Corallococcus sp. EGB: one gene and its partner. Each later gene encodes a partner of the first gene's protein in a complex. Links are inferred from orthologs where the notes say so. Each region holds a gene or a part of one and is shown in the gene's direction. Other genes may lie near its edges. The genes, in order: KYK13_RS25450 and gcvH.

Region 1 (15,583 bases):
CCGGTAGGTGCGCGGTGCTTCAGGCCCGGGCGGAGTCCTGCTCCCGGGCGCTGTGCGCGACGATGAGCACGCGCTCGGGATGCGGCTGCTGGTGGGTCCACTCCTTGAGCGCGGTGAAGGGGTCGGGCGCGGGCGCGGCCGTGGACAGCTGCATGCGCGGCTGGTGTTCGAAGAAGAGATCCTCCGCGCCCAGGTTCTGGCCCTCCCATGTGCGCCAGCCGGGCAGCGGCTTGCCGGGCGCGGGCTGCAAGCCGGTGACGCTGAAGCCGCCGGCGGTGAAGACGCGCGTCAGGCCCACCAGCGTCGCGCCCGTGCCGAAGCCGCACACCACGTGCCTCACCGTGGGGAAGCGCTCGCGCACCTGCGCGCGCAAGCCCGCCGCCCAGGACTCCACGCACGCCACCAGGGCCCGGTTGGTGAGCTGGCGGGGCCAGCACCAGCCGTCGCGCTCCAGGGACCGCGCCTGGGCCAGGAGGTCCGCCATCGAGCCCGCCATCCTCACCTGCCCCTGGAAGCCGTGGGCGCGCAGGTACGCCTCGCCCGACGCGTCCGTCAGGGCCACCGTGGGCAGACCCCGCTCGCGGCCGAGGACGTCCAGCGCCAGCGCGCTCGACGCTCCGGAGGTCTCCACCAACCCACGCGAGCCCGGGGGCATCGCGGCCAGGTAGCGCGCGAAGGTGAGGTACTTGAGGCTGCCGGACGGCTGATTCCCGCCCCACAACACCACCGGACCGCCTGCCCGCGGACGCGACAGCGAAAACACTCCATGCATGGCCGACCCCTGGCGCTCGACCCGCGTCGCCGCGCGCGAGTCTTCCGAAACGAGGCCCCGCGCGGCCATCGCCCCCGGGACGGGCAGGATGTCCCCCGCTGGACGGCGCAAGTCCCTGCAAGCACGTGGCGGGCGGTTATGATCCGCGCCCATGTCTCAAGCCCCGCGCGTCCGCATCCTCCTGTCGGAGACGTACAACCCCTGGTTCAACCTCGCGACCGAGGATTGGATCTTCCGCGAGTTGGACCCCTCCACCCAGACGCTCTTCCTCTGGCGCAACGACAACACGGTCGTCATCGGCCGCAACCAGAACCCCTGGTCCGAGTGCAACCTCACGCGCATGGAGCAGGACCAGGTCTTCCTCGCGCGGCGCACCAGCGGCGGCGGCGCGGTGTTCCACGACCTGGGCAACACCTGCTTCACGTTCCTGTCCGCGAAGGAGGGCTACAACAAGACGGCGAACGTCACCATCCTGCTGGACGCGCTGTCGCGGCTGGGCGTGACGGCGCAGGCCTCCGGGCGCAACGACCTGGTGATTCCGCTGGAGGACGGCCCCCGGAAGATCAGCGGCAGCGCGTACCGCGAGACGAAGGACCGCGCCTTCCACCACGGCACGTTCCTCATCCACGCCAACCTGTCGCGGCTGGCCCACTACCTCACTCCGCACCCGAAGAAGCTGGAGTCCAAGGGCAGCGCGTCGGTGCGCTCGCGCGTGATGAACATCCGCGACCTCCAGGCGGACGTCTCCCATGAGTCGCTGGTGAAGGCGATGATTGGCGCCTTCTGCGACTTCCACGGCGCCACCGCGGAGCCGGAGCTGCTGGAGCATTCCTTCCTGGAAGGCCAGCCGTCGCTCAAGCGCACCTTCGACCATTACGCGTCGTGGGAGTGGCGCTTCGGCAACGCGCCCCGCTTCAGCCACCAGATGGTGGAGTACCTGTCGTGGGGCTTCTTCGAGGTCCACGTCGACACGGAGAACGGACACGTCACCCGCGCGCAGGTCTTCTCGGATGCGCTCTACCCGGACCTCGTGCAGGATCTGCAGACGGCGCTCACCGGCAAGCCCCACAGCCGCGGCGGGATGCAGCAGGCCGTCGCCGAGGTCCGCGCCCGCCACCCCGCCCAGGAGCGCGAGCTGGCGGAGCTGGAGACGTGGCTGATGGGCCAGGTCGAGGTCTGACCCGGCCCACCCGCCGTCACTTCATTCAGCGATGGCCACCGCCATGACCGCCACCCCAGCCGCCGCTCCCACCGCCGTGGCTGGAGGAGCCGTGCGAGGAGTTGCCACCGCCGGAGCCGCCCCCCCAGCGCCCACCGCCACCGCCGTGGCCGCCGCTGCTCTGGTGGACGCCCGAGGAGGACCCGCCGCCCCAACCGCCGCTCGACGCCGGACGCGGTCCGCCTGAACCGCCACCCCAGCCGCCGGCCTGGTGCACGCCGCCGCTCGTCCCGCGCCCACCCGGAGGCGGGCTGCGCGTGCCGCCCCAGCCGCCGCTGTTGCCGCCGCCATTGTTGTACGAGTGGACCCCGCCGCCCTGCGAGCGGTAGGGCCCCGGATGGCTGTAGCCGCGGCCACCGTAGGACGGGCCGTTGTAGCGGCCGGGCGACGCGTCATGCACGCGCGGGCCGTACCGGTACGGCCCCGGCCGCGAGTACGAGGAGTAGTAGCCCGGGCGGTAGCGGTGGTAGCCGTAGCCGTAGTAGCGCCACGACACGCCCGGGTAGCGGTACCACGAGCGCAGGAACAGGTTCGGGCGGCCGAAGGACAGCGCGATGTGCGCGTGGCGGTAGACCGGGACGATGACGCGCACCGAGCCGTTCCACCCCCAGCCGCCGCCCACGAACACCCAGGACGGACCGCGGCGCACCCAGTGCGGCGACACGAACACCAGGCCCGGGCGCGGCGGCTCCATCCAGGTGCCGGACACCCACTCGTAGCCGTTGGCGCCCCAGTACCAGTAGCCCGGGGCCCAGACGTAGTCCGGGGCCGGCGCGGGGGGCTGAGACTCCACGCGCAGGGCCGGAGGCGCCTGGGTGGCCGTCACGTCCTCGCTGGCGACCTCGATGGGGATCTCCACCTCGTTGGAGCCCTCCTGGGCCCAGCCGCCGGACACCCAGCGCCAGACGTCGCCGTCCTGCGCCCAGTAGCCGTTGATGTACTGGTAGCCGGGCATGCGCTCCACCCAGCCGCCGGACTTGAACTGCCAGCTGTCGCCGTCCCAGTACCAGTGGCCGGATGTCCAGACCGCGCCGGCGTAGGGCCGGGGGGTCGGTGACTCGGCGGGCAGGTCAGGGGGCGCGGTGGGCGCGATGGGCCCGGAGTCGTCCGCCGCATTGGACTGCTGTGCGTACTCGTCGTCCTCCCAGTCATCCGCGGCGACCGGCGAGGTCTGCGCGAACGCCCCCTGGGTGGCCAGGCCGACAATCAATCCAACCCACCATCGAGAACCCATGACTTCGTCTCCAATCTCCAGACACCCGAGGGGACGCGGGCCATCCCCACTTTATTCACCCCGAAGGCCCCAGGCCCGAAAACCTGTCGACACTGCTACAGTCCGGCGGGACGCGAATGCTGCGCCGACTCCTCCCCACATTGATTGCGCTGGGTTGTGGGCTGCTCGCCCTCGGCTGGGGGCTGGTGAGCCTCCAGCGCATCTTCACCCAGGAGCGCGAGGACGCCCGCGCCCAGGTGCGCTCGCGCCGGGTGGCCCTGGAGCAGCTGGCGGCGGAGTCCCTGCGCACGGCGCTCGCGCAGCTGATGAAGACCCGCCTGCCGGCGCTCAACGCGGCCGTGGGCGACCCGCTGCTGCCGGCGGAGGGCTACTACCTGCTCTTCCGCGGCCACCAGTTCCTGCCGCGCGTGGACTGGCCCCGGGAGGGCACGGATGTCCCCGCCCAGGCCAACTACACGATGCTGGCGCACGCGCTGCAGGACGGACAGGCCCCCGCGCCCTACCAGGAGCGCCTCGGCCGGCTTCGCGCGGCGCAGGCCGCCCTGCTCTCCGGGAACGAGGCGCGCGCGGACGCCGCGGTGGAGTCGCTGTTGCGCTACCACGCGGCGCACCCGCTGCCGCCCGACCAGGAGCTGCCCTTCACCCTGCTCGCGGTGGAGTACCTCCAGCGCGGCGAGGACACGCCGCCGCTCATCCGGGCCCTGGTGCGCGAGGGCCTTCCGGAGGAACTGGGCGGCATGGCGCGCGACGCCGGCCTGCAGCGCAACGTGCTGCGCTCGCGGTCCCAGCTCACGCAGCCGGACTTCAACTTCCTCCAGGCGCGCATCGTGGCGGTGAGCCAGACGCTCAAGGAGCCCTCGGACGCCTTCGTGGCGCGCGTGCAGGAGGCCGGCGCGGGCGCGCTGGTGCTGCCTGAGCCGCTGGACGGCCCCACGCTGCTCGCCGAGCAGTGGTACGTGGAGCCCGCGGCCGAGCAGGTGCACGGCCTGGCCGTGGACATGTCCGCGCTGCTCGCGGACCTCACGCAGGAGCTGCGCGGGCGGAACCTCATCCCCCGGGACGGCCAGGTGCGCCTGGGCCCCGGCGGCGTGGCGCGCCCCCTGAAGCACCCGGGGCTGGAGGTGGCCACGCCCGGCTGGGCCGCGGCGGAGGCGGACATCGAGGCGCGGTATGGCCTGAAGACGCTGCTCGTCGCGGCGTGCGGCGCGCTCGCGTCGGCCATCGCGGCGCTGGCGGTGGTGGCGCAGCAGCGCAAGTACCGCTTCGTGGAGCTCAAGAGCGACTTCGTCTCCACCGTGTCGCATGAGCTGCGCACGCCGCTCGCGTCCATCCGCCTGCTGGGGGAGACGCTGGAGCGGCGGTTGGGCAAGAGCCCGGAGGCCGGGGACTACCCCACGCGGATCGTGCGCGCGGCGGAGGGGCTGCACTTCCTGGTGGAGAACATCCTGTCCTTCAACCGCATCGACAAGGGGCGCTGGGCGCTGCGGCCCGCGCGGGTGCGGCTGGAGGAGGCGGTGGGCAACCTGCGCGAGGACCTGATGGACGCGGTGACCGTGCCGGTGGAGCTGCGCTCGGAGGTGGAGGACGTGGAGCTGGACGCGGACGCGTCGCTCGTCCGGATGCTCTTCGCCAACCTGGGCCGCAACGCCTGCCTCTACAACCTGCGCAGCCCGGTGGTCCTCACCGTGCGCGCCTATCCGCAGCCGGGCTACGGGGCCACGGTGCTCTTCAGCGACAACGGGGTGGGCATCCCCCCGGAGGAATGGGAGCGCGTGTTCCAGGACTTCTACCGACTGACAACGCCCGGGCCGGAGGTGCATGGAAGTGGCCTGGGGCTGGCGCTGTGCCGCAGAATCATGGGCCTGCACCAGGGCAGCATCCAGGTGGCCTCCTCCGGCCCTGAAGGCACGACCTTCGCCCTGACCTTTCCCGAGACGCGCCGATGACGACGCAGACGCAGCCCCCCTCCTCCACCCGCCCATCCATCCTCATCGTCGAGGACGACGCCAACCTGCGCCTGGGCCTGCGCGACAACCTGCGCGACGAGGGCTACGACGTGACGGACGCCCCTTCCGCGAAGGACGCGGCGCCGCACCTGCAGTCGCGCGTGTTCGACCTGCTCATCCTGGACGTGATGCTGCCGGGCGAGGACGGCTACAGCTTCTGCCGCCGCCTGCGCGCCGAAGGCGTGAAGAGCATGGTGCTGATGCTCACCGCGCGCTCGCTGGAGGACGACCTGGTGCGCGGCTTCGAGGCCGGCGCACAGGACTACCTCACCAAGCCCTACCGGCTGCGGGAGCTGCTCGCGCGCGTGCAGGCGCTGGTGCGCCGGGCAGGCACGGCGCCGCCGCAGGTGATGACCTTTGGCACCTTCACGTTGGACCTGGGCCGCCGCGCGGTGCTGCGGGCGGACGGCAGCGAGGTGGACCTGACGCGCACGGAGTTCGACCTGCTGGCGTTCCTCCTGCGCCACCGCGACCGCGCCCTGCCCCGGGGGGAAATCCTGGACGCGGTGTGGGGCCGCGACGTCGTGGTGGATCCGCGCACGGTGGACAACTTCGTGTCGAACCTGAAGAAGAAGCTCGCCTGGACGAGCACGTCCGGCTTCACCATCCACACGCTGCGCGGCGTGGGCTACCGCATGGAAGTGCCAGGCGGCGGCCCGTCATGACGGAACCATGACCGACAGATGGAGCCGCGTCGGCCTTTCCGCTGACGCGACTTCGTACCTTGCATCTTGTGGAGAGGGGGCGTCTGGAGCGTCCCCTCCAACCAGGAGGCGGGTCAGATGTTTGAGTCGGTCATCGAACGGCGGGGATTGCGCTCGGGTCGGTTCGGCACGGGCGCGTGGGTGTCCATCGGCGTGCACGCGGGGCTCCTGGGCCTGGTGGTCTTCATCTCCGGCCGCCCGCCCGAGACCGTCGAGCAGCCCGATCCGGTCATCGTCTTCCATCCGCCGGCCATCCGGCAGGGAGTGAAGCAGACCGCGCAGCCGACACCGGCCACGAACGCACCGGCGCCGAAGCCCAAGCCGCGCACGGACCGCGTCCCTCGGAACGTCAAGCCGCTGCCCGCGGATCCGCCGGAGGCGAAGCCGGATCCGACGCCCACGACGATCGCGGACGCGGCGGCCACCACGGACGCGACGGGCACGGGAGAGACCGGGCCGGTGGGAGACCCGAATGGGGATCCGAACAGCACCAGCGCCATCGGGCTCGTGGGCGTGCCGGTGATCCCGACCGATCCCACCGGAACGGAGGTCCTCCCCTTCCAGGGCGGGATGACGCCGCCGAAGATGCTCAGCGGTGCGCAGCTCAGCTACACGGACGAGGCGCGGCGCGCGGGTGTGGAGGGCACGATGATCGCGAAGTGCGTCATCACCTCGGAGGGCCGGGTGCGCGACTGCCGCATCCTCAAGGGCCTGCCGTTCATGGATGACGCGGTGCTGGAGTCCCTCGCCTCGCGCACGTATCAGCCGCTGACCTTCCAGGGCCGTCCGGTGAACGTCTCGTACACGTTCAACATCCGGCTGAAGATGCCGTAACCGCGGGGGCAGGTGTCCGCCAGTGGAAGCGTCCGGATGCCTGCCTCCCCTTCGGGAGGGGGAAAAGAATCGCGGCGGGAGTATTGCGTCGTTAGGAAAGTCCCGTCGCGCCTGGCCATGTGCGCGATACCGGCACCGGAAGGAGCGGGTCTCCCCCGGCCCGCTTCCGGTGCCGGTTCCTTTCCCAACGCAATGGCGGACACCTGGTACGACGCAGTGGTGGTGGGTGCGGGCTTTGGTGGCCTGGGCACGGCGCTGGAGTTGTGTCGCCGGGGCGCCCGGGTCGTGCTGTGCGAAGGGCTCAACTACCCGGGCGGATGTGCGAGCACCTTCCGACGCGGCGGCTACGGCTTCGAGTCCGGCGCCACGCTCTTCTCCGGCTTCAGTGAGCATCAGCTCTTCGGCCGGTGGATCCGCGAGCACGCGCTGGACGTGACGGTGGACTGGCTGGACCCGCTGGTGGAGCTGCGGGCCCCGGGGATGCGGCTGCCGGTGCATCGCGACCGGGGCCGGCTCATCGCGGAGCTGTGCGCGCTGCCCGGAGCACCCGTGCAGGGCGTGCGGCGGTTCTTCGAGTCACAGACCCAGGTGGCCAGCGCGCTGTGGCCGCTGTTCGATGACCCGGACTTGTTGCCGCCGTTGAGCCTGAAGACGTTGCTGCGCCACGCGGGGCGTGCGTGGTCCTACGCACCGCTGACGCGGTGGTTGGGACGCCCCCTGGGCGCGGCGCTCGCGCATCACGGGCTGGAGCACTTCACGCCCCTGCGCACGTACCTGGATGCGCTCTGTCAGATCACCGTGCAGTGCCCCGCGGCGGAAGCCGAGGCCCCGTTCGCCTTCGCGGCGATGGACTACTACTGGCGCGGCACGGGACACGTGCGGGGCGGCATCGGCCAGCTGGCGACGGCGCTGACGAAGGCCATCACCGCGCGGGGCGGCGACGTGCTCCTGGCGAACCGCGTGCGCGCGGTGACGCCGGTGGACGGAGGCTGGCGGGTGACGGCGCGCAGGGGTGAGCTGCTCGCCCGGCACGTGGTGGCCAACGTGTTGCCCCACGGACTGCGCACGCTGCTCGATGTCCCGGTGGGACGGCTTCCCCGGGTGGATGCGCTCGCGGAGCGGGTGGATGAGGGTTGGGGCGCGGCGATGCTGTACCTCGTGGTGCGGCCTCCCGAGGGTGACTCCGGAAGCGCGCATCACTTCGAGCTGGTGCGTGACGAGCAGTCGCCGTTCATCGAAGGCAACCACCTCTTCGCGTCCATCAGCGGGGCCTCGGACGAAGGGCGCGCGAGGCCAGGCCAGCGCACGGTGACGGTGTCCACGCACGTGCCCCTCCAGAAGCTCGCGCGCATGACGCCGGAGGAACAGGCGCCCTACTTCGCCGGGCTCCATGCACGGATGCGGGAGAACCTGGACGCGCTGCTCCCGGAGTGGATGGCCAATGTCGTCCACGTCATGACGGCGTCGCCGCGCACGTTCCAGCGCTTCACGCTGCGGGAGGCCGGCGCGGTGGGCGGCGTGCCCCGGCGCGCGGGGTTGGACAACTACCGCATCCTGGGACCGTTCCAGGTCCGGCGCGGTTTGTGGGTCGTGGGGGACTCCGTGTTCCCGGGCCAGAGCACCCTGGCCACCGCCGTGGGGGGTGTGCGCACCGCCGCGAGCATCGCCGCGACGCGCTGACACACTGGTCTGCGATGCAACACGTCATCCTATTTTCGCATGAAGAATCCGCGATACCTGTTTCACGCACAGTCCTGGACCGCGTATGTTTTTCGTCCCCCTCTCGGAGGACACATGCGTTCATTCATTCTCGGTAGTGTGCTGGCGATGGCGTTGGGCTGTGGCGGTCCCATGGAGCAGGAGGCGCAGCCGGACCTGGGCACGCAGGAGGCGCCGCTGCCGGATTGTTCCAACGAGCCGAATGCGAACCTGTACCGGTACTACAACGACGCCGCGCACACCCAGTTGATTGGTGAGTATGGTTGTTATTGCGGCGGGCTCTACTACTGGGGCGGCCGGTCGGTCTATTCCGAGTACATCCAGGAGTGCTGAGCCGCTGACGTCAGCGGTAGCGTGACCTGGCCTTGAGTGCCAGGTCGCGCCTTCATCCAAGGCCTCAAAGACAGACGTACGCAGCGCTGCTCGCGCGCCCCGCCCCACGTCCGGCGCGTCTCGTTGCGGTAGCAGGACACCGAACAGCCCTAAGCCCGCCAGCCCGACGACCTTCCCTGCCCTTTGCGCGCGCCTGGCCATGGCTACACCTTGGTAGGGAACGCGCCAGCACGGTTTGGGCCAGAAAGGATTTCGGCGTGGTGCGCAAGGACGCCCGATCGCTGTGGCAGATGGCGCCGCTCGCCCTCGCCCTCACGGGTCTGGCGGCTGGCGGCATCCTTTACGTGGCGCACGCTGGCGACGCGGCTCGCTGGGCGTGGGCCGCCGCCACCGCGGTCGTCCTGGTTCCCACGCTCGTCTCGGTCATCAAGGGACTTCTGAGAAGAGAGACAGGCGTCGACCTCATCGCCGTCCTGGCGATGGTGGGCGCGCTGGCCCTCGGCGAGTACCTCGCGGGCGCCATCATCTCCGTGATGGTCACGGGCGGAGCGGCGCTCGAGCGCTTCGCGGTCGCTCGAGCCCGCCGTGAACTCTCGGCGCTTCTCAAGCGGGCGCCCCGTATCGCGCACCGGCGCGCAGGGGCTGACATCGTGGACGTGGACGTCGCCGAGGTCGCACTCGGCGATGTCCTCCTCATCAAGCCCGGAGAGGTGGTTCCCGCCGATGGCATCATCCGCGGCGGACGCGCCGTGCTCGACGAATCCGCGCTCACGGGCGAATCGAAGCCGGTGCAGCTCGACGCCGACACGCCCGTCCGCAGCGGGGGCACGAATGCGGGTGGCCCGTTCGAGCTGCGCGTCACCGCCTCCGCGGCCGAGAGCACGTACGCGGGCATCATTCGCCTGGTCCAGGCGTCCGAGGAGGCGAAGGCGCCGTTCGTCCGGCTCGCGGACCGCTACGCGCTTGGGTTCCTCGGGCTCACGCTCTGCTTGTCTGCCTTCGCGTGGTTCGCGGCCGGCAGTCCGACCCGCGCGCTCGCGGTGCTCGTCGTCGCGACCCCTTGCCCGCTCATCCTGGCCGCGCCGGCGGCGATCATCGCCGGCGTATCGCGCGCTGCGAAGCACGGCATCATCGTCAAGGGCGGCGGACCGCTCGAGACACTCGCGCGCCCCCAGGTGCTGCTGCTCGACAAGACGGGGACTGTCACGTCCGCGCGACCTCAGGTCGTCGCGGTTGAAGCGTTCGGGCACGTGTCCTCGGACGACGTCGTCCGGAACGCGGCGTCCGTCGAGCAGGTCTCGGTCCATCCATTCGCACCCGCGATCCTCGCGGAGGCGCGAAGCCGGAGCGTCGCAGTCAGCTTCCCGCGGGACGTTCGCGAGCAGATGGGCACTGGCATCGCGGGGACCGTCGACAGCCGGCGCGTGGCGGTGGGCCAGCTCGCCTTCGCCGCCCCGGACACGCCACCCACGCCGGAGCTGCGCTCGCTCGCCATACGTACGGCGGTCGAAGGTTCATCGAGTGTCTATGTTTCCATCGATGGTTCACTCGCTGGCGCCCTTCTGCTGCAGGACCCGATTCGACCGGAAGCCCCCCGCGCACTGCGCTCGCTTCGAGCCGAGGGCGTCCGGCGTATCCACATGGTGACGGGCGACCATCCCGACGTCGCCGAGCTCGTCGGCGATGCATTGGGCATCGATCGCGTGTTCGCCGAGCGGACTCCGGAGGAGAAGGTCGAGGTCATCAAGCGCGTCCGGGCCGAGGGGGTCACGGCGATGGTCGGCGATGGCATCAACGACGCCCCGGCGCTGGCGCTCGCCGACATCGGCGTCGCGATGGGCGCGCGCGGCGCGACTGCCGCCTCCGAAGCAGCGGACGTCGTGCTCACCGCGGACCGGCTCGAGGGGCTCCTTCTCGCGATGCGAATCGCGCAGCGCACCCGGCGCATCGCGCTGGAAAGCGTCTTCGTCGGGATGGGGCTCTCGCTCGTGGCGATGGTCTTCGCGACAGCGGGCTACATCCCGCCGGTCGCGGGAGCCATCCTCCAGGAAGCCATCGACGTCCTCGTCATTCTCAACGCGCTGCGCGCCCTCGGCGGCGGGGGGCTCATCGCGCCCCGGCGTGCGGAGGCCAAGGGGCTCGCGCAGGGGCTCGCCTCCGCCCATCGCTCGCTGCGCCCACAGGTCAGCGAGCTCGCGGCCCTGGCGGCACGGCTCGATTCACTGAAACCGCCCGATGCACGCGCCCAGCTCCAGCGTATCGACGAGATGCTCAAGGCGAAGCTCTTGCCGCACGAGCGCGAGGAGCAGCAGACGGCCTACCCCCTGCTCGGAAAGATGCTCAAGGACGAGGACCCGACGGGACCGCTCATCCAGACACACCACGAGATCCATCGGCTGACGCGTCTCTTCGACCGACTGGTCGCGCAGCTTCCCCCCGAAGGCCCCCGCGCGGAGGAGTTGCGCGATCTGCGCCGGGCCCTCTACGGCCTGCACGCGATCCTCACGCTCCATTTCGCGCAGGAGGAGGAGCTGTACAGCCTCTTCGAGGCATGAATGGGAGAAGGGCAGGCGGTGTGCATCCGCGATCCTCGGCCGCTGCGTCTAGGCCATCCCCGACACCAAGAGCGCGGTTGATGTCCGCGCCTCCGCGAGGATCCGCGCCGACTCCACGGCGGCGTCCTCGGGCCTGACGCTGGTGTCGGAGATGCCGGCGATGAGCCGGGTGCGGTCGTGGTCCACCGCGGCAGGCTTCGCCCAGGTGTCCGCGTCCGGCGCGGTGAGGTACGCGGAGAAGGCGTGGTGCCCGGAGCCGGGGCGCTCGCCAATCACATGCACCAGGGCGCGCGGACGCAGGTCCCCCTCCGCGCCGAACAGCAGATGGCCCACCTGGTAGCCCGCACGCACCCGGCCGTGCTTCACCACCAGCACCTCCGGCGCCACCGTCCAGCCCGTCGCCTCCAGCTCCGCGCGCAGCCGCGCCAGGAACGGCGCCAGGTGGCCCTCGTCCATCAGCGACCGTGGGTCCAGCCCGTCCGACACGACCACCTGCGCGTCGTACCGGCCCGCGTGCTGGTCGCGCAGCGCGCGCACCGTCACCTCCGAGGCCTCGTCCAGCGACTCGCCGGACGGCGGGTGCAGGATGTAGTCGCGACGGTCCAGGGAGCGCGTCTTGAGCCGCGCCGCGCCCTGGATGGACGCCACCGCCGCGTCGGACAGCTCCGACCACAGCCCGACCTTGCCGTCGTCGTAGAGGCCGCGCACCTCCCGCTCCAGCGTGGGCTCCAGCATCCACGGCTCATCGCCGTGCCCCACCGCCAGCGGCACGCCCCGGGCACGCACCTCCGCCATCCGCGCCTCCGCCTCCACGCGCAGCTCCGCCTCCGTCCGCGTATCGCCCTGGGCCCGGCGGTAGTGCACATACACATGGGCCGGGTCGCCGAAATGCTTCGTGGGGCGGCCGTCCGCGTCGATGACCCCCAGGCGCTGGAAGAAGGCCCACATCCGGTCGTCCACCTTGAGGCCATACCGCTCGCGCAACCGCACGTGGTCCTGGAAGGACGTGGTGAGGTAGCTGAGCATCGGATCATTCCGCGTGGGCAGCGCCATCAGGTACGCGGGCCCGGCCTCCGCGAGCTGCTCCTGGCACCAGCCCAGGTCCTCCAGCGTCACGTCCATGTGCAGCGTGGAGCACACGTCCAGGCCCAGCGTGAGGCCGTGCAGCTTGCCCATCACGATGTCCTCCAGGCAGCAGCGCACCAGCTGCTCGCGCGTGCGGAAGACCTCCGGGCCGATGAAGCCCGCCACGTCGTTGACGTGCACCCACGGCGCCGCGTCACGCCCCGCGCCCGCCTGCGCCAGGGCCACGCGGCGCTTGAGGGCCCGCGCGAAGCCGTACTTGCGCGACTCGTGGATGAGCATGTCCGTGCCGTGGTGGTGCCCGTTCGTCGCGTCCGCGCCCTGCCCCGTCTCGAAGTACAGGCCCCAGCGCCCGGTGCGCGACGCCGCGTGCGCCACCATCTTCTCCAGCGTCACGTCGAACGTGCGGTTGGCGGCCTCGTTCCCGCCCAGGCTCTGGAACCAGATGCCCGTGGTGCCCGGCCGCAGCGCCTCCACCTGCGCCTGCACGTCGATGTGCGCGAGCACGCAGTGGGGCATCACGTCCTCCAATCCAAACGTCACCAGCACGTCGTGCAGCGCGGACTCCATCGCGGCCACGGACGCGACGTCCGAGGACACGGGGTTGGTCCCCAGCACCACGTCGCCCACCGCGAAGGACCAGCCGTTGAACACCTGCCAGCGGATGTCCTCCGGATGATCCGTGGGCGAGTTGGGCTGCAACCGCGCGCCCAGATAGCCCCTCGCGCCCACGCGGCTGCCCGGCAGCGGATGGAAGATGCGCCCACCCACGGCCCTCAATTCCGCGTCGTCCATCAGCTTCACGACGCACGCGATGACGTCGCTGGGGAGCCCGTCGAGCACGCCGTGCACGGCCGACTCCTCCCCGGTGAGCAGGAAGTCCTTGAGCCGCCCCAGCGTCCAGTCCCCGACGCGCTTCCAGCGGGCTGAATCCCACGCCTCCAGGTTGAAGACGTGCAGCCGGTCCTCGAAGGGGGGATGCGCGTGCAGGTCGTCCAACCGCGTGCGCGACAGCAGGGCCCGCGCGTTGCGCCGCGAGTCCTCGTCCGACGCCGCGACACCGATGGCCGCGTCACCTTCCTTGAACGCGTTCGCCGCGCCCAGCACCTGCTGATACAGACGCGCATCGAAGCCGCCGCTCAGGCGCTGCACGTAATCCAATACGTCTTCATGGGGGAGGACGTCGAAGATGCGGACGCTCATGGGGCGTCAGCATCAACCAGAGCCACCGCCGCGCCACCATCCCCCAAGGGCGCTGTCGCCTGCGTGACGCCTGGACGGCTGCCCTCCATGATGCTTGCTGTTGCAACCGTCAGCGTGCGGAGACCTACCCACCGTTCTTGCCCGGCGCGCAGCCCGGCGGAGGCCTCCAGGTGAGCAGCGCGTCCACCCGCGCGTCCTGGACCTTGGACACGCCCTCCGGCGCGTCGATGCGGTTGACGCCGGGCTCGCGCGTGAATTCGAGCTCCCGGACCGGAACGGGCAACGCCGGGCAGCCCTCCTGCAACGTGGCTTCGGCCTCAGTCATGAGCACGTTCGCGTGGTCCTCGCCGGGAGCCCACGCATAGGGAAACCGGAAGCTGCCCGACAGGGGCTCCACGCCCCCGGGAGGAAACCACTTCCAGCTCAGGGTCGTCTGCGCCGTGGAGCCCCCGACGGTGCCGCCCATCACCCCACCCTCGCGCCCTTCATCGGTCGCGGGCCACTCCACGCGGAGGCCGGGCGGCACCGGCACGCGCACGGCCGCCACCTGCACCCGGTCCTCCACCTCCGGCTCCAGCAGCAGCATCCACGACAGCTCACGGATCCGCTCCGGCGACACGCGCCCCACCTTCACGCCGGACTGCCTTGCTGCGTCCGTTCCCGCCACGTCCACCCTGCCATCGGACTTCAACGCCAGGTTGGAGCAACTGCTCGAGCGATACACGGTCCCGGTCGCCAGGTGATAGGCGTCGAGCTGATCACAGAAGTCGTAATGCCCTCGCCGGCCCCGGATCACCAGCCAGCCGTCCGTCGGCGCGCGGATGCGTCCCAGCGGCAGCGCCGGCACCACATTCCGCGTCTTCAGGCTCGTGTCCAGACATGCGCGCCAGGCCATGTAGCGAAGCCGGGATGGGTGCCTCCGGGCCTTCTTCATGCAGTCCGGCGCGATCGGCTCATCCTCCTTGAACGTGCCGGGGCGCCGGTTCTCCGGACGGAAGGCCTTCTCCGCCCGCGCGCGCCAGGCCTCGGTCTCCACGCCGCACTCGCCGGCCTTCAGCGGGCACAGCAGGGACGCGAGCCGATGCTTCGGGGCGGCCTCGCGCGCCAGCACGCCGCGAAGGTCGGGAGGAATCACGACGGTCTGTGCCCCGGCACGCCCCAGCTCCAGTTGAGACGTGAAGTACGCCTTTCCCCCGTCGCGCCACCACGTCTTCAACGCGAGCGCGGGCGCGACGGTCTCCTCGTCCCAGGTCAGCGGCTCCCGGCTCTCCTCCGCGCGAGCGATGCCGAAGCAGCGGTGGCTCAGCAGCACTTGGAGCCCCGACCGCACATCCTCCACCTCGCCATCCTCTGGAAGCGCCTCCATCCGAGCGTCGAACGCGGACAGCTCCTCCTGCGCCGACCTCCAATCGGCGGAGTCCGGCGGACACGGGACGATGCGCCTCGCCTGCGAGGGCGATGCCGCCAACAGCCAGCCCAACGACACCATGAGGGACATGGACATGTCCGCCATGGCAGCCGTTCCCGGCCGCGGACGTCAAGTCGCGTGGCGGCGCACTACTCGCCGAGGAGGGCCGACCAGAAGCGCACCATCTTCAGCGCATCCGTCGCACCGGCCCACCGATCCATCTCCGCGTGGGTGATCAGCGGCGTGAGCAGCAGGTGCACCCGCGTGTGCGGCTCCAGCGCGCGCGCCAGCAGCGTGGACTCGATGGCGGGGATGACGGAGTCATCCGTCCCGTGCAGCAGGTACACGGGCGCTTCGGGCGCGGGGGACCGCTCCGGCGAAAGCGACGGATCCCCCGCGAAGCCCTTCACGAAAGGCAGCAGCCGGGGGCCCAGCACGGTCACATCGCGCGTGTTCACCTGGTGCAGCAGCGTGGCGGCGGGCTCCGGCAGCGAGGCCTCCATCGCGCGCGCC
Region 2 (15,604 bases), 280 kb from region 1 along the record:
CAGGTGGAGGCTCCGAGTTGGAAGCCATTGCGCTCGACAGTGGGAAAAGTGGTGGCGCACGCGGGGCCAAGCAATGCGAGGGCTGAGATGCAGAGCAGGGGGCTTCGCATGCGCGCGCCGGATAGCACCTGGCGCTTCAGCGAGCCAAGGAATAGAGCCTCACGTGGATGTGACACCCGAATGTCATTCGTGATGGATGCGCGGTCGCATCCAAATTCATTGTAGAAGGCGACTGCTATGCGGGTGCCTTCAGCTCTCATCCAGGAGGTGCTCATGGGTTTCTTCATCGCCGAGCCAGTTGGGTCGGGACCGCCACTCACCGACGCGATGGTGGCTCGCGCGGAGGCAACGCTTCAACGTCGCCTGCCTCCGGCGTACGTGGCCATCCTGCGTGAGCGCAATGGCGGCGTTCCTGTCCGACGCTGCATTCGTACGACCGCACCGACATCCTGGGCGCCCGATCACATCGAGATCTCGACCCTGCTGGGAATTGGCTTTGAGGATGGCCTCGATGGCGAACTGGGCAGTGCGTACATGGTCCAGGAATGGGGATACCCGGACATTGGACTGGTGATCTGCCACACGCCTTCTGCAGGGCACGACACCGTGATGCTCGACTACAGCGAATGTGGCCCACACGGTGAGCCGCGTGTCGTCTACGTGGACGAGGACAGGAGCGTCCTCATCCTTGCCCCTGACTTCTCCAGCTTTATCCATTCCCTACGCGAGTCCCTGGGGGCCAAGGAGTGAGGTGAGGGTGTTTGACGTGCTTCCAGGAAGTCCGGCCTGCTCAGGTGAGCGTCGTTGGTGCTGCGGGTTGCCAGACGGGACGAGGCCGGATCGGAGTGGAACGAGGGCGCTTCCTTCGAGCCTGGCAGGGGGCTCTCGCGAATGTGCTGAGGTGTCTTCAGTCAGCTGGCGGCTCGCGGGAGCACTTGGATGGTTGGACCGCCCTGCCGATACGAAGCAGGGCGGTGAGGCAACTTCGCTTACAGACCGCAGACGTAGGGGCCGCCGTGACTCTTGCAAGCGTCGTAGCGGATACACCAACCGTCTGGCGTCGAATAGGCATACATGTTGAAGCCGTCGGCGCAGCGGACACTTCCGGTGGGAACCCGGCACCAACCGATGTCGATGTCCGGGTCACAGCTGGTTGGTGGTGCCATGGCGTGCACCCGGCTGTCTGACTGCGAGGCCTGAGTCTCCTGCGCTGCTTCAGGTCCGCAAGCGACAAGCAGCAGGGCGGAACCGAACGCCCGGCCCACTGACTTCGCTAATGTCTTCCATTGCATGGCTGTCTCCGCGACGGGATGGGGACCGCGGGTACAGTCTAGCCTGGAATTCCGGGTCGGGGTTACTGAGGGCAGATGAGTTCGGGGCCCTGGCTGTACTTGCAGACGTCGCGCTGGATGCACCAGCCATCCGGCGTCCAGATGGCATACATCTCGATGCCGTTATTGCAGGGCACACGGTCGCTGTAGACGCGACACCAGCCGACATCCACGCTTTCATCACAGCTGTTCGGCGGAGCCATGGCGCGCACCGGGCGACTCGACGCCGAGGCCTGATCCGTTGGCGATACCTCCTGGGCGGCGTCGGGACCGCAGGCGGTGAACAGCAACGCGCCAACCATCAGGGAACATGACCTCTTTGACAGCTGCTTTTGCATGAGCGTGTCTCCAGGCGATGCAGGGGCGTCGCGGAGCGAGTCTAGCCGCCATTCCCCTTCGCCCCGGACGGGACCTGACGGAAGATGCGCGCATGGGTCCGGCCTTGCACCGATGCGCAGTGGGCGGAGCCGCGCTGGGGCTGCTGCTACTTGCCACCCCCGCGCGTGCCCAGGACGCCACGCCCTTGCCCACGTTCTCGCTGGAGCGATTGGACCCGAACCCGGGCCTGGGTCCCTTGACGATGGGGAACGGGGAGCTGCTGGCGCCCGGGGACCTGCGCATCTCCTTGATGGCGCACTACCAGCACTCCTCCCTGCGGATCCCGAACGGACTGCTGGAGCCCTCGCTGGTCCTGTCCCGGACCACAGGACTGGTGTCGTTGGCTGTCGGTGTGTTGCCCTGGCTGGAGCTTCAGGCCCAGCTTCCGGGTGTCATCCATCAGAGTGGCGCGGACCTGAGCACCTCGCTGTCCATTGCCTCGCCGTCACGCAGCGGACTGGGCGCGCCGAGGCTCGCGGCCCGGCTGGGTCTGCTCGGGACCTCCGCTCCCGAAGCCTTCCATCTGGCGCTCGACCTGGACGCGCGGCTCCCCGTCGGTGGTTCTGGCGCGCTCGCTCGCGACCGGGGTATCCGCGGCCAGGGGCGGATCATGATGGGCAAGCGTTGGGGGGCGGTGGCTCCGGCGCTGGAGCTGGGCGTACTCCTGCGTCGCGCGGTGTCCGACTCCTCCGTGGAGCGCATCAACGGCGTGGGCAACGAGCTTCGCGCGGGTGCGGGATTGACCGTGGGCTATGCCTTCCGCGCGGAGGTGTCCGCGCTCGGCGCGTATTCCTGGCGACAGCAGCGCGTCAGTGGCGAGCTCCTGGGCGGCCTGCGCTACGCACCCGTCCGGCCCTGGGAGTTCTTCGCCATGGGCGGCGCGGGCCTGGGCTCGGAGCCGGGGACGCCGCGCTTCCGGGTGCTCGCGGGACTGGCGCTGCTCTTCGACAAACCGCCGCCTCCTCCCCCCGAGGACATCGTCTACGAGCTGGTCCAGGGGCTGCCACGCGCCCCTGTTGAACCCCAGCTCGAACCTGAGCCCACACCTTCCGAACCCTCCAGGCCCGAGCCGTCTGCGGAGGAGGCCTGGAGCGAGACCGATACGGATGGGGACGGCGTCGTGGACACACTGGATGCCTGCATCCACGAGCAGGGAACCCGAGAGCATGGTGGCTGCCCCGAGTCCGCTGACCCGCTCGTCTCACTGACACGCGAGCGGCTCGTCCTCCATGGTCAGGTCTTCTTCGAGGTCGGCGCGACCACCCTGCCGGGCCGCTCGCGTGTCCTGGATCAGGTGGCGCGGGTGCTGCTCGAGCATCCGGAAGTGGCGCGCGTCGTCATTGAAGGGCACACCGACGTGGAGGGCTCGTCCGCCTCCAACCAGCGCCTGTCCCTGGCCCGCGCGGAAGCGGTGCGTGACTACCTCGTGCGAAAGGGTGTCCCCGCCGAGCGGCTGGAGGCGCGAGGACTCGGTGCGCGCCGGCCGGCGGGCTCTAACGGAACGCGGGCCGGTCGGGGAGAGAACCGCCGCGCGGAGCTGCTGTTGATCCTGGGCGAGCCCACCTCAGCCCGGTCCATCCCCGCGCCGCCTCCTCCCTGAGTCCAAGGGACCTCCCTGGCGATGGCGCACGGCACGAACCTGTCCGACTGTCGGACAGGTTTGGACCGCATCGCTCCCGGAGCGGCCTCGCACCCCTCACCGCCCCCGCGCCCCGCTTTCAAAGCGATGGTGTCATCGGTACACTATGGTTGCTTCATGAACCCGAGAGGAGGGGGAAGGATGAACCGCGAGGAGCGCATTGCGGGAGGGTTGTATGGGTTGCTCATTGGCGATGCGTTGGGCGTCCCCTATGAGTTCCACCGGCCGGAGAGGATTCCGCCTCCGGAGGCCATCGAATACGACCCGCCGCCTGGGTTTGATCGCGCGCATCACCGTGTCCCACCGGGCACGTGGTCGGATGACGGTGCCCATGCGCTGTGCCTGCTGGATTCACTGACGTATCAGAAGCGGCTCGACTGCGAGGACCTGGGCCGGCGGTTGGTGAACTGGCAGGACTGGGGCTACCTCGCCGTCGACGGCGACGTGTTCGACGTGGGCATCCAGACCAGCACAGCCCTGCGCCGGCTGCGCGACGGCACCCCGGCAATGCTCGCGGGCCCCAATGGCACGATGGACAATGGCAATGGTTCACTGATGCGTGTGTTGCCATTGGCCCTGTGGCACCAGGGCAAGGACGCGGCGCTCGTCTCGGATGCCATGGCTCAATCGCGCGTCACGCATGGCCACATGCGCGCCCAGGTGTGTTGCGCGCTGTACTGTCTTTGGGCCCGCCGCATCCTGGAAGGCACCGCGGATCCCTGGGCCGAAGCCGTGGCCACCTTCCGCGACCTGTACGTGGAAGGCTTTCCCCAGCGTGAGGAATTGGAGGCGCACATCCGTCCAGACGACCCGGCACCGGGAACGGGCGGCGGCTACGTCGTGGACTGCCTGCGCTCCGCTCGCGCCTGCGTGGCGAACGGGAAGACCTACGAAGAGGTCGTCAGATCCGCCATCCGGCTGGGCCACGACACGGACACGACGGCCGCGGTCGCGGGCGGCATCGCGGGCCTCATCCACGGCCTGAACGGGATTCCGCACCGCTGGCGTTCCCAGCTGCGCGGACAGGAACTCGTGGAGCCGCTCCTGGAGCGGCTCATGAAGTCCCTGGGCTGAAGCCCTCAGTCCGGGAAGATTTCGAGTACGTCCTTCAACATCGCCGCGCCCGTGCCCCGGGCGCCCTGCTCACCGTTGATGACGGTGTTCACGCCGTGCAGGTCGCTGCGGAACACCGCGCCCATCTCCATCGCGCCCAGCCGGGCCAGGGGATGGGCCGCGTCCACGGCGGTGGGCTTCACGCTCCACTCCCACCGCTCCGGGCCCACGGGCTCCCCGCGAGCCAGCAGCAGCACCTGGCCGCCTTTCGCCTTCGCCGCGTCCAGTGCCGTCCGCGTCACGCCACGCATGCCCGTCACGGACACGTCCTTCAGCGCCGTGGGCACGCGCATCACCGCGTTGGCCAGGATGACCAGCTTGCCCGCCGTGTCCCAACCATCCACGTCCAGCGTGGGGTCCGTCTCCGCGATGCCCAGCGCCTGCGCCTCCGCCAGCGCGGCCTCGTACGTCCTGCCCTCCGCCATGCGGCACAGGAGCAGGTGGCTGGTGCTGTTGAGCACGCCCTCGAACCGGCCCAACTTCCCCAGCGCCAGGTCCCTGCGGCCCACGTTCACCAGCGGCATCGACGCGCCTACCGCCGCGCTGAAGCGCAGGGGAGGGCGGCCCGGCGACTCCAGGTCGCTCAAGTGCGCCAGCTCCTGGAACCCCAACACCAGCGGCCCCTTGCTCGCGAGCACCGCCGCCATGCCCCGCATCAGCGCTTCCCGCGTGATGTCCAACCCGGGCTGTCCATCCTGGAAGCTCGTGGGCGTGGCCTCCAGCAGGAGGTCCGCCTTCACCTCGCGCACCAGCTCGCGCCCGCTCATCCCCGGACGCCCCACCACCGGCAGCGACGCCACCGAGTGCCTCGCCCGCTTCACCGCGAGCACCGCCCCGATGTCCAACCCCTGCGGCGCCACCGCCGCTCCACCCGAGTCCGCCAGCCCCACCGGCAACAGCTCCAGCCGGTAGCGCTCCATCAGCAGCGACGCGCGCGACTGGAGGATCTCCAGCAGCGGCACACCCACGTGGCCCAGCCCCGTGAGCACGAAGCGCACCGTGCGGACGGCGCGCGGGCTCATGGCGCGAAGGCCTCGCGCACCCCCTCACGGCGCAGCGTGAAGAGCATCCACACCGCCACCGGCACGCCGATGAAGCACCCCGGCGTCAGCGTGTACATCGCGCAGATGGCGCCCACCGTCGCCAGGCCGTAGCCCTTGAGCTTCATCGCGTTCAACGCGCCCCAGATGGCCAGCAGCCCGCAGAGGACTCCGCCCACGATGGCCAGCGAGAAACCCACCGTGAACTCCAGCACCACCGGCGCCTGCCCCGGCGTCGAGAAGGGCGACGCCACCTTCAGCGCCGCCAGCGTCGCGCCCAGCAGGCTGAAGGCGACGTGCAGCACGCCCACGATGAGCAGGAAGAACGCCGGGAAGCGCACGATCTGGAAGATCTTGAAGCGCGGATCATTCGGCGCCAGCTGGGGACCCGGACCGCTCATGACCGCACCTTCAGCGCGCCCACGATCATCCGCGTCGCGGGGGACTTGTTCAGTGTGTAGAAGTGGATGCCCGGCACGCCGCGCGCCAGAAGCTCCATGCACTGCACCGTGGCGTGCGCCACGCCCAGCTGTACCACCGCGTCCGGCTGATCCTTCACGCGCTCCATCTGCAACGCCAGGCGCATGGGCACTGTCGCGCCGCACATGCGCGTGAAGCGCTGGACCTGCTCGTAGTTGGTGATGGGCATGATGCCGGGAACGATGGGGACATTGATGCCCACCCGCCGCGCCCGCTCCACGAAATCGAAATAGAAGGCGTTGTCGAAGAAGAGCTGCGTCACCACGAAGTCCATCCCCGCATCCACCTTGGCCTTCAGGTGCTTGAGGTCGTCCTCGCGCGACGCCGTCTCCACGTGGCCCTCCGGATAGCACGCACCCCCGATGCAGAAGTTGAAATCCTCTTCTCGGACGAATCGGACCAACTCCTCCGCGTAGCGGAAACCCCCAGGCACCGGCTCGAAGGTCGCCTGCCCCTGGGGCGGGTCCCCTCGCAAGAGGAGAACGTTCTCGATGCCTGCCGCGTCGAGCCGGCGCAGCACGTCACGGAGCTCGTCGCGGGTGTGCCCCACGCACGTCAGGTGCGCCATCGCCTCGATGCCGGAGTGCTGCTTGATGTGGGTGACCAACTCCACCGTCCGGTCGCGCGTGCTCCCGCCCGCCCCGTACGTCACCGACACGAACCCCGGCTCCAGCGGCGCAAGCTCCTCCACCGTGCGCAGGAGCGAGGCCACGCCGGCGTCCGTCTTGGGAGGAAAAAACTCGAAGGAGAAGCTCGGCTTGGAGGGGTTGAGGCAGTTGCGGATCTTCATGTTCGCGGCAGCTTAGTCCCTTCCGCGTCGGCCTTGATCGGAGAAGGTGCGCCGCTATAGTCCGCGCCGTTTCACCTCCCCCCTGTCCAATGGAGATGTCAATGACCCGGCGTACGCCCCTCAACGAGGCCCACCGCAAACTGGGGGCCCGCATGGTCGACTTCGCGGGCTGGGACATGCCGGTGCAGTACTCGTCCGTCATCGGCGAGCACGAAGCCGTGCGCAACGCCGTCGGCCTCTTCGACGTCTCCCACATGGGGGAGATTGAGTTCACCGGCCCCGGCGCGCTGGAGACCGTGAACCGGCTCATCTCCAACGACCTCGCCCGCATCCAGGACGGACAGGCCGTCTACGCGGGCCTGCTCAACGACGTGGGCGGCTTCGTCGACGACGTCGTCGCCTACCGCTTCAGCCCCGAGCGCATCCTCATCTGCGTCAACTCGAGCAACCGCGAGAAGGACTTCACCTGGATGAAGGCGCGCGCGGAGGGCGTCACCCCGGTGGACCGCAGCGACGAGTTCGCGCAGATCGCCATCCAGGGCCCCAAGGCCGTGGACCTGGTGCAGCGCCTCACGCGGGCGGACCTGTCCAAGGTGGGCACCTACCGCTTCACCGAAGGGGAGGTGGCCGGCGTGAAGGCCATCATCTCCCGCACGGGCTACACCGGCGAGGACGGCTTCGAGCTGTACTGCGCCGCCGGCGACGCGGTGAAGCTCTGGGACGCGCTGCTGGAGGCCGGGCAGCCGGACGGCGTGAAGCCCTGCGGCCTGGGCGCGCGCGACTCGCTGCGCACGGAGATGAAGTACGCGCTGTACGGCAATGACATCGACGACTCGCACACCGCGCTGGAGGCGGGCCTGGGGTGGATCGTCAAGCTGGACAAGGCGGGCGGCTTCATCGGCAAGGACGCGCTCGTCGCGCAGAAGGCCAGGGGCGTGGAGCGCAAGCTCGTGGGCTTCGAGCTCACGGGCGCCGGCATCCCGCGCCACGGCTACCCCCTCCTCAAGGACGGCGCCCGCGTGGGCGAGGTCACCAGCGGCACCATGGGCCCCACGGTGAAGAAGTCCATCGGCATGGGCTACGTGCCCGCGAACCTCGCCACGGAAGGCTCCACCTTCGACGTGGAGATCCGCGGCCGCGCCGTGCCCGCCGTCGTCGTCAAGACCCCCTTCCTCAAGAAGTCCTGATTCCCTCCCGTTCGCACCTGTTGCGAGGAGCCGCCTCCATGTCTGACACCATCCCGCAGGACCTGAAGTACACGAAGGAGCACGAGTGGGCCCGTGCCACGGGCAAGACCGTGGTGGTGGGCGTCACGCACCACGCCCAGGAGTCGCTGGGCGACGTCGTGTACGTGGAGCTGCCGAAGCTGGGCGCCACGCTCACCGAGGGCAAGAACTTCGGCGTCATCGAGTCCACCAAGGCCGTTTCGGACCTGTACGCCCCCATCTCCGGCACCGTGGTGAAGGTGAACGAGGACCTCACGGGCAGCCCGTCCCTCATCAACTCCGACCCGTACGGGAAGGGGTGGATCGTGGAGATCGAGCCCTCGGACGCCAGCCAGGTGGACAAGCTCCTGGACGCCGCTGCCTACGAGCCGCACACCAAGTAGCCACCGCGCGCGCAAGAAGTCCGGCGTCCCGGTTGTTAGAGACGCTCCATGTGGCACCGAGCCCGCTCGGACGCCGACCTTCTTGACGCACCTCACGCGAGCCCTTCCGACCATGTCCCTCAACTGGAAGTACCAGGAGTCCTTCGCCGGCCGGCACATCGGCCCGGAGACCCCTGAAGTGAAGCAGATGCTGTCCACGCTGGGCGTCACGTCGCTCGATGCCTTCATCGAGAGCGCCGTGCCCCCCGCCATCCGTTCCCAGGAGCCCCTGCGGCTTCCCGCGGGGAAGGGTGAGAACGAGGTGCTGGCGCAGCTGGAGGCCATCGCCGCGAAGAACCAGGTGTTCCGGTCCTTCATCGGCATGGGCTACCACGACACCCACGTCCCCAACGTCATCCTGCGCAACATCTTCCAGAACCCGGGCTGGTACACCCAGTACACGCCCTATCAGGCGGAGATCGCCCAGGGCCGTCTGGAAGCGCTGCTCAACTTCCAGACGATGGTGACGGACCTCACCGGCATGGAGGTGGCCAACGCCTCCCTGCTCGACGAGGGCACCGCCGCGGCCGAGGCCATGGCGCTCGCGATGCACGCCAAGGGCGACAGCACCGGCGGCGTGTTCTTCGTCTCCGAGGGTTGCCACCCGCAGACGGTGGACGTGGTGCGCACGCGGGCCCTCCCCCTGGGCGTGGAGGTCGTCGTGGGCGACCACCGCACGGTGGACCTGTCCCAGAAGAAGTTCTTTGGCGCGCTGGTGCAGTACCCGGCCACGGACGGCGCGGTGCACGACTACCGCGCCTTCGGTGAGAAGGTGCACGCGGCCAATGGCCTGCTCGTCGTCGCGGCGGACCTGCTCAGCCTGACGCTGCTCACGCCGCCGGGCGAGTTCGGCGCGGACGTGGTGGTGGGCAGCGCGCAGCGCTTCGGCGTGCCGCTGGGCTACGGCGGCCCGCACGCCGCCTTCTTCGCCACGAAGAACGCGTACACCCGCGTGATGCCGGGCCGCCTCATCGGCGTGTCCGAGGACTCGCAGGGCCGGCCCGCGCTGCGCATGGCGCTGCAGACGCGCGAGCAGCACATCCGCCGCGAGAAGGCCACGAGCAACATCTGCACCGCGCAGGTGCTGCTGGCCGTGATGGCCGGCATGTACGCCGTCTACCACGGGCCGGAGGGGCTCAAGGCCATCGCGGAGCGCGTGCACGGCCTCACGGTGGTGCTGGCGCGCGGCCTGACGAAGCTGGGCTTCAAGCCGAAGCACGAGCAGTTCTTCGACACGCTGCGCGTGGAGCTGACGCCCGCGCAGGTGCGGGGCGTGCTGGCCGCCGCGGAGGCCGCGCGGATGAACTTCCGCCGCATCGACGAGAAGACGCTCGGCCTGGCGCTGGACGAGACGACGCGCGCCAAGGACGTGGAGGACATCCTCGCGGCCTTCATCCAGGGCGCGAACAAGTCCGCCGCCCCGGTGAACCTGGACGAGGTCGCCGAGGGCCTGGAGAGCCCGCTGCTCCCCGAGCAGCGCCGCACGAGCGCGTACCTCACGCACCCGGTCTTCAACCGCTACCACTCCGAGACGGAGATGCTGCGGTACGTGCGCCGGCTGGAGGCGAAGGACCTGTCCCTCACGCACTCCATGATTCCGCTGGGCAGCTGCACCATGAAGCTCAACGCCACCGCGGAGATGATCCCGGTGACGTGGCCCCAGTTCAGCAAGCTGCACCCGTTCGCGCCCACCTCGCAGGCGGCCGGCTACAAGGTCGTCTTCGAGCAGCTGGAGCACGCGCTGGCGCAGGTGACGGGCTTCGCCGGGTGCTCGCTGCAGCCCAACGCGGGCAGCCAGGGTGAGTACGCGGGCCTGCTCGTGATTCGCGCCTACCACCAGGCGCGCGGACAGGGGCACCGCGACGTGTGCCTCATCCCGTCCTCCGCGCACGGCACCAACCCCGCCTCCGCGGTGATGGCCGGCTACCGGGTCGTCGTCACCCGGTGCGACGAGAACGGCAACATCGACCTGAACGACCTGCGCGCCAAGGCGGACGAGCACAAGGACAGGCTCGCGGCGCTGATGGTGACGTACCCGTCCACGCACGGCGTGTTCGAGGAGGAGATCCGGGAGATCTGCTCCACCATCCACGAGCGCGGCGGCCAGGTGTACATGGACGGCGCCAACCTCAACGCGCAGGTGGGCCTCACCGCGCCAGGCCTGGTGGGCGCGGACGTCTGCCACATCAACCTGCACAAGACGTTCTGCATCCCGCACGGCGGTGGCGGCCCGGGCATGGGCCCCATCTGCGTGGCGGCCCACCTGGTGAAGTTCCTCCCCGGGCACCCCGTGATCCAGACGGGCGGGGCGGACGCCATCGGCGCCATCTCCGCGGCGCCGTGGGGCAGCGCCAGCATCCTGCTCATCTCCTGGACGTACATCCAGATGATGGGCGGCGAGGGCCTGACGCAGGCCACGAAGATGGCCATCCTCAACGCCAACTACGTCGCGGAGCGGCTGCAGCCGCACTACCCGGTGCTCTACCGGGGCAAGCGCGGCCGGGTGGCCCACGAGTGCATCGTGGACCTGCGCCCGCTGAAGAAGACCGCGGGCGTGGAGGTGGAGGACGTGGCCAAGCGCCTCATGGACTACGGCTTCCACGCGCCCACCGTGTCGTTCCCGGTGGCGGGCACGCTGATGATCGAGCCCACGGAGTCCGAGTCCAAGGCGGAGCTGGACCGCTTCTGCGACGCGATGATCGCCATCCGCCAGGAGATCCGCGACGTGGAGGAGGGCCGCGCGCCCAAGGACAACAACGTCCTGAAGAACGCGCCGCACACCGCGCGCACCCTCACCGCGCCGGAGTGGAACCGCCCGTACACCCGCGAGCAGGCCGTCTTCCCCACGCCGTGGGTGCGCGACAACAAGTTCTGGCCGTCCGTGGGACGCCTGAACAACGTGCTCGGCGACCGCAAGCTCGTGTGCTCGTGCCCTCCCATCGAGGACTACGACACGCCCGAGCAGAAGGTCGCGTGACGTTCGAAGCTCGCTGACCTGACGCACCGGGGCCGTCTTCCAGCGCATCGGAAGGCGGCCTTCGTGTTTCTTCTAGCGGGCCCTCGCGGGCTCCACGTGGACCACCACGTCCACCACCTGCGGATAGGCGCCCTGCAGCGTCTCCTCCACCTTGTCCGCGACCTCGTGGGCCTGCGCGGTGGTGAGCTGCGGGTCGACCTCGATCTTCAGGTCCACGTACACGCTCTCCTCCATGCCCCGGCTGCGTACATCGCGGCACGAGCGCACGCCCGCCACCGACAGCGTGTGCTGGGTCACCTGCGCCGGATCCAGGCGCGCCGTGTCGGAGAGGATGCCCACCGCCTGCCGGACGATGCCGTAGGCCACGCGTGCCACGAAGACCATCACGGCCAGGGCGACGAGGCCGTCCGCGCGCGGAAAGCCCAGGGCCACCAGGCCAATGGAGATGAGCACCGCGATGCTCACGAACACGTCCGACAGCGTGTGCTGCGCGTCCGCGAGCAGCAGCGAGCTCTTCAGCTTCTCCCCGTAGTGCCGCTCCACGCGCGTCACGGCCAGGTTGATGACGAGCGTGCAGACCATCACCGCCGCCATCGTCACCGACACCGTGGGGTGCTTGTCGTGCAGGAGCGAGTCGAACGCCATGCGCCCCAGCTCCAGCATGCCCACGCCAATCATCGCGCCGATGCCCAGCGACGCGAGCGCCTCGAACTTGCCGTGGCCGTAGGGGTGGTCCTCGTCCGCCGGCTGCGACGCGACGCCCATGGCGACGAGGCCCAGCACGTTGGAGCTGCCATCGATGAACGAGTGCAGGCCATCCGCCGTCACCGACGCGGACTGGGCCATCAGGCCGAAGACGAGCTTGGCCATGGCCACCACCCAGTTGGCCACGAGGATGGCCAGGAGGACGAAGCGGACCTTCCGGTTGCGCTCCTGGAGCGCGGCGCCGCGGTCGAGAAAAGAGGCTTCCACGGTGGGGCAGGGTAGTGCCCCGGGCCCTCCACCGCGAGGCCTCCGTGCGTCCTACTGTCGGAACAGCCGCATCCGGGGGCCGCCGCCCATCTCCAGGAAGAAGCCAAACTGGAAGCGCACCGTCGCGTCCCGCCCCAGGAGGCCGGACGGCGGGTTGGGGAAGGGCTGCGCGCGCTTGAAGGACGCCACGGCCTCCATGTCCAGGAAGTCCAGGCCGCTGCTCTTCTCCACCTGGATGTCCTTCACCGCGCCGCGCTCGTCCAGGGTGATGGACAGCAGGGTCTGCCGGTCGCGCCCGGAGTAGATGTTCCCCGTCGGGTCGCGCATGCGCAGCTGCTCGTTGGGGTTCCAGTGCATGCCCACGCTCTGCTTCACGCGGTTGAAGAAGCTGGCGTACTTCCACTCGCGCGTGTTGAGGAAGGTGCCGTCGCCCTCCTCCTGGTCCTGGAGCATGTCGTTGGGCGCCGCGCCCACCACCTTGTCCATGGCTGCCTGCGAGGGCATCAGCGTGGCCAGGCCCGGAGACCCCGCGCGGCCCGCCGAGCCCTCCTGGTCGCTGTCCTCGCCCTGGCCGGGCTGGATGCGCAGGCGCTTCGCGTTGCCTTCGCTGGGGTCGCTCTCCGACTGGTTCTTCACCGCCATGCCCGGGCCGCGCTCGTGCGGATCCGTCTTCATGGCGATCTCCTGCTTGCGGCGCGTCTCCGGCATCTCGAAGACGGGCTTCTTGCCCCCCTGGGACTGCGCCCGGTCGTCCGCGCCCTGGCCGTTGTTGCCCGACACTCGCGGCGGCTGCACCTGCTCCTGCGGCGTGCCCTCCTGCTTCTGGGGCGCCGTCCGCTGGGGCATGGCATTGCGGTAGAAGGCCGTCTGGTCGCGGGCCTTCGTCTCCTTCTCCACCGTGTTGTTGTGCTCGGCCAGGTACTTCGCGTCCGGGGACTGCTGATCATTCCCCGGCGCCACGTCCACCACCTGGCCGTTGGGCTTCGTCTCGTCCGGCTTCTTCTCTTCCTTGGGCTCGCGCTTCTCCGTGGGCCGGGGCTTGGTCTGCTGCTGCGCCACCTGCCCCCGGTTCTTCGCCCACTGCTCGGAGCTGAGCGGCCTCATCGCCACGGACGTGGGCCGCGCCGGGCGCTTCTCCTGGGGGAGGCTCCCCTGCACGACGGACATCAGGAGCACGAAGCCCACGAAGGCCGCCTGGGCGAGGAGCGCCAGGACGGCCGCCACCAGGTAGCGCAAGGGCGCGCGCTGCTTGCGCGCGCGCCGCTGACGCCAGTCTGTCGAGGAACCCGTGCCCACGGCCTGATGATAAACCTCCGGACCGCTTCTACAGTCCCGAACGTGCGGCCCGTAACAGCCGGGACATGGAAGAGATTCGCGAGCGTCTTCGTTGGTGCTCCGGAAATGTCCGGTTCATCTCAGTAGATGGGGGCCACCTCCGCCCCGTTGAAGTAGAAGCGCAGGATCTCCGGATAGCTCTGCCCGGCCTCCGCCCTGCCGATGGCGCCTGTCTGACACATGCCCACGCCGTGGCCCCAGCCGCCGCCCCGGAACACCCAACCGGTGAGCCGGCCCTCGGCGTCCCGCTCGGCCTCCACGGTGGCCATGCTGCTGTTGAGCATCCCGAAGAGCCGCCGGATGTTCAGCTCCCCGCGCACCTGGGTGGCCCCCCGGGTGCCCGTCACGGTGAGCAGCCGGGCGCGCCCGGACACGCCGCGCTCGGACAGGGCCAGCCCCTGGAGGGAGCCCACGCCCAGCTTCTCCGTGAGTGCGTCCGCTTGGGCCTGCGTGAAGCGCTTCTCCCACCGGAACTTCGACGGCTGCGCGAAGCTGGACAGCTTGCACGCGGCGGGCACGTCCGACGTCGCCAGCCAGGCCTTGAGGTTCGACGGGGCGGGCACGTCCGGCGCGGGCTCGAGAAGATCCGGCCGGCCGCGCAGGCTGGGGTCGGGCGGGCCGCCCCACACCACGTCGTTGTCCTCGGTGTGGCCGCCGCACACGGCGCTGTAGACGGAGTCCACCAGCCGGCCGTCCTGGCTGAAGAGCGCCTGGCCCCGGGTGGCCTCCACCGCGGCGGTGGTGCTGGCCGCCTCGCCAGTGCGGCCCCGGTACACCGCGCAGTGCTGCTCCGAGCACAGCAGGTACGGATCCGCCAGGTGCTTGATGCCCACCTTCGCGAGCACCTCGCCGCGCGCGGTGACGGCCTGGGCCTTGAGCGCCTCCGGGTGCGCACGCGCGAAGATTTCGGACGGCACCAGGCCCTTGAGCAGATCCTCCAGGCCCACCACGTTCACCACCGCGAGCTTGCCGCTCCGGTCCACCGCGAACTGGAGCGCGCCCCGGAAGCTGCGGTCCTCGAACGCGTGGAAGTCGTAGCCCACGCCGTACTCCACCTGCCGCACGTCGAAGCCGCTGCCGTCCGGGGTCTCCGCGTCCAGCCGGTCCTGGGCCAGGCCCACCACCGCGTCGTTCTCGTCCATCAGCTCGAGGATGGCGCTGGCGGGCTTGCGCACCTCCTCGAAGAGGGTGGTGCGCAGGCCGTAGCGCTTCAGCAGCTCCGCCTGCTTCTTCGCGGCGGCCGGGGGCGTCAGCGCCTCGTCCCCCAGGAGGAGGTAGCGCCGGTTGTCGATGACCTTCCCCGCGATGCCATACACGGAGCCCAGCGTGTGCGTGCGCACCGCGAGCCCTCGCGCGCGCCAGGCCTCCTGCGCCTCCGCGAGCCCCGCCTTGTCCGTGAAGCGGAACTCGCCCAGCTGCAGCCGCGCGCTCCACTGGGCCGGCTCGCCCTGCGTCACCCGCACCGTCCAGCGCGAGCCCGCGGGCGCGTCCAGCACCTTGTCGCCCGGCCCGCCGAAGCGCAGCCGCATGCGGCCGCGGGGGGAGAACGTCACCACGTCCCGCCCCTCCATCAGCTTGATGGGGAGGCGCGGCTCGCCGTTGCGGAAGTCCAGGCGCTTCAGGTCCTGCGGCCCGGGCAGCCCCGACGTGAGCGGATCCTCCAGGCCACTGGCGGCGGGCGCCGTCACGCCCGCGTCGGTGGCGGTGGGGGAGGGGACGGAGACCTCCGGCTCGCCCAGCCCCCGGGTCCCCGGGGAAGGAGCGGGCGCCGGCGCGGCGCAGGAGGTGAGCAGCAGGGCGGTCAGGAGCAGGACGGCTTTGGACACGGCGGCGGCACCGTAGCCGCCATGGGGCCAACCGTCACGGTTCTCCCTCGTACTCCCGCGCGTCTTGTCGGGGAT

Evidence for each region.
Region 2: the proteins of KYK13_RS25450 (region 1) and gcvH are in contact, whole or in part, in a crystal structure (PDB 3A7A), measured with the Escherichia coli proteins. The link is inferred for Corallococcus sp. EGB from one-to-one orthologs.

Annotation. Positions count from the first base shown.
Region 1 is NZ_CP079946.1:6,196,407-6,211,989, forward strand. Bases 1-2,937 are described here. They hold KYK13_RS25450 (lipoate--protein ligase), read left to right. Parts: upstream 1-923; coding sequence 924-1,952; downstream 1,953-2,937. Other genes in these bases: KYK13_RS25440 (hypothetical protein), read left to right, coding at 1-7; KYK13_RS25445 (pyridoxal-phosphate dependent enzyme), read right to left, coding at 20-772; KYK13_RS38925 (YXWGXW repeat-containing protein), read right to left, coding at 1,978-2,937. Outside these bases: more of KYK13_RS38925, read right to left, coding at 2,938-3,225; KYK13_RS25460 (HAMP domain-containing sensor histidine kinase), read left to right, coding at 3,342-5,171; KYK13_RS25465 (response regulator transcription factor), read left to right, coding at 5,168-5,896; KYK13_RS25470 (energy transducer TonB), read left to right, coding at 6,014-6,769; KYK13_RS25475 (NAD(P)/FAD-dependent oxidoreductase), read left to right, coding at 6,962-8,449; KYK13_RS25480 (hypothetical protein), read left to right, coding at 8,564-8,821; KYK13_RS25485 (heavy metal translocating P-type ATPase), read left to right, coding at 9,079-11,376; ethanolamine ammonia-lyase subunit EutB, read right to left, coding at 11,425-13,662; KYK13_RS25495 (hypothetical protein), read right to left, coding at 13,787-15,175; KYK13_RS25500 (hypothetical protein), read right to left, coding at 15,220-15,583. UniProt on the Escherichia coli protein: Catalyzes both the ATP-dependent activation of exogenously supplied lipoate to lipoyl-AMP and the transfer of the activated lipoyl onto the lipoyl domains of lipoate-dependent enzymes.
Region 2 is NZ_CP079946.1:5,909,981-5,925,584, reverse strand. What follows is about bases 6,731-9,688. They hold gcvH (glycine cleavage system protein GcvH), read left to right. Parts: upstream 6,731-7,996; coding sequence 7,997-8,380; downstream 8,381-9,688. Other genes in these bases: gcvP (aminomethyl-transferring glycine dehydrogenase), read left to right, coding at 8,493-9,688; gcvT (glycine cleavage system aminomethyltransferase GcvT), read left to right, coding at 6,873-7,958; metF (methylenetetrahydrofolate reductase [NAD(P)H]), read right to left, coding at 6,731-6,771. In the rest of the region: KYK13_RS24355 (SMI1/KNR4 family protein), read left to right, coding at 274-750; KYK13_RS24350 (hypothetical protein), read right to left, coding at 1,355-1,669; KYK13_RS24345 (OmpA family protein), read left to right, coding at 1,855-3,309; KYK13_RS24340 (ADP-ribosylglycohydrolase family protein), read left to right, coding at 3,490-4,422; KYK13_RS24335 (hypothetical protein), read right to left, coding at 4,428-5,483; KYK13_RS24330 (hypothetical protein), read right to left, coding at 5,480-5,902; more of metF, read right to left, coding at 5,899-6,730; more of gcvP, read left to right, coding at 9,689-11,396; KYK13_RS24305 (cation diffusion facilitator family transporter), read right to left, coding at 11,469-12,368; KYK13_RS24300 (energy transducer TonB), read right to left, coding at 12,420-13,664; KYK13_RS24295 (SpoIID/LytB domain-containing protein), read right to left, coding at 13,784-15,604. UniProt on the Escherichia coli protein: The glycine cleavage system catalyzes the degradation of glycine. The H protein shuttles the methylamine group of glycine from the P protein to the T protein.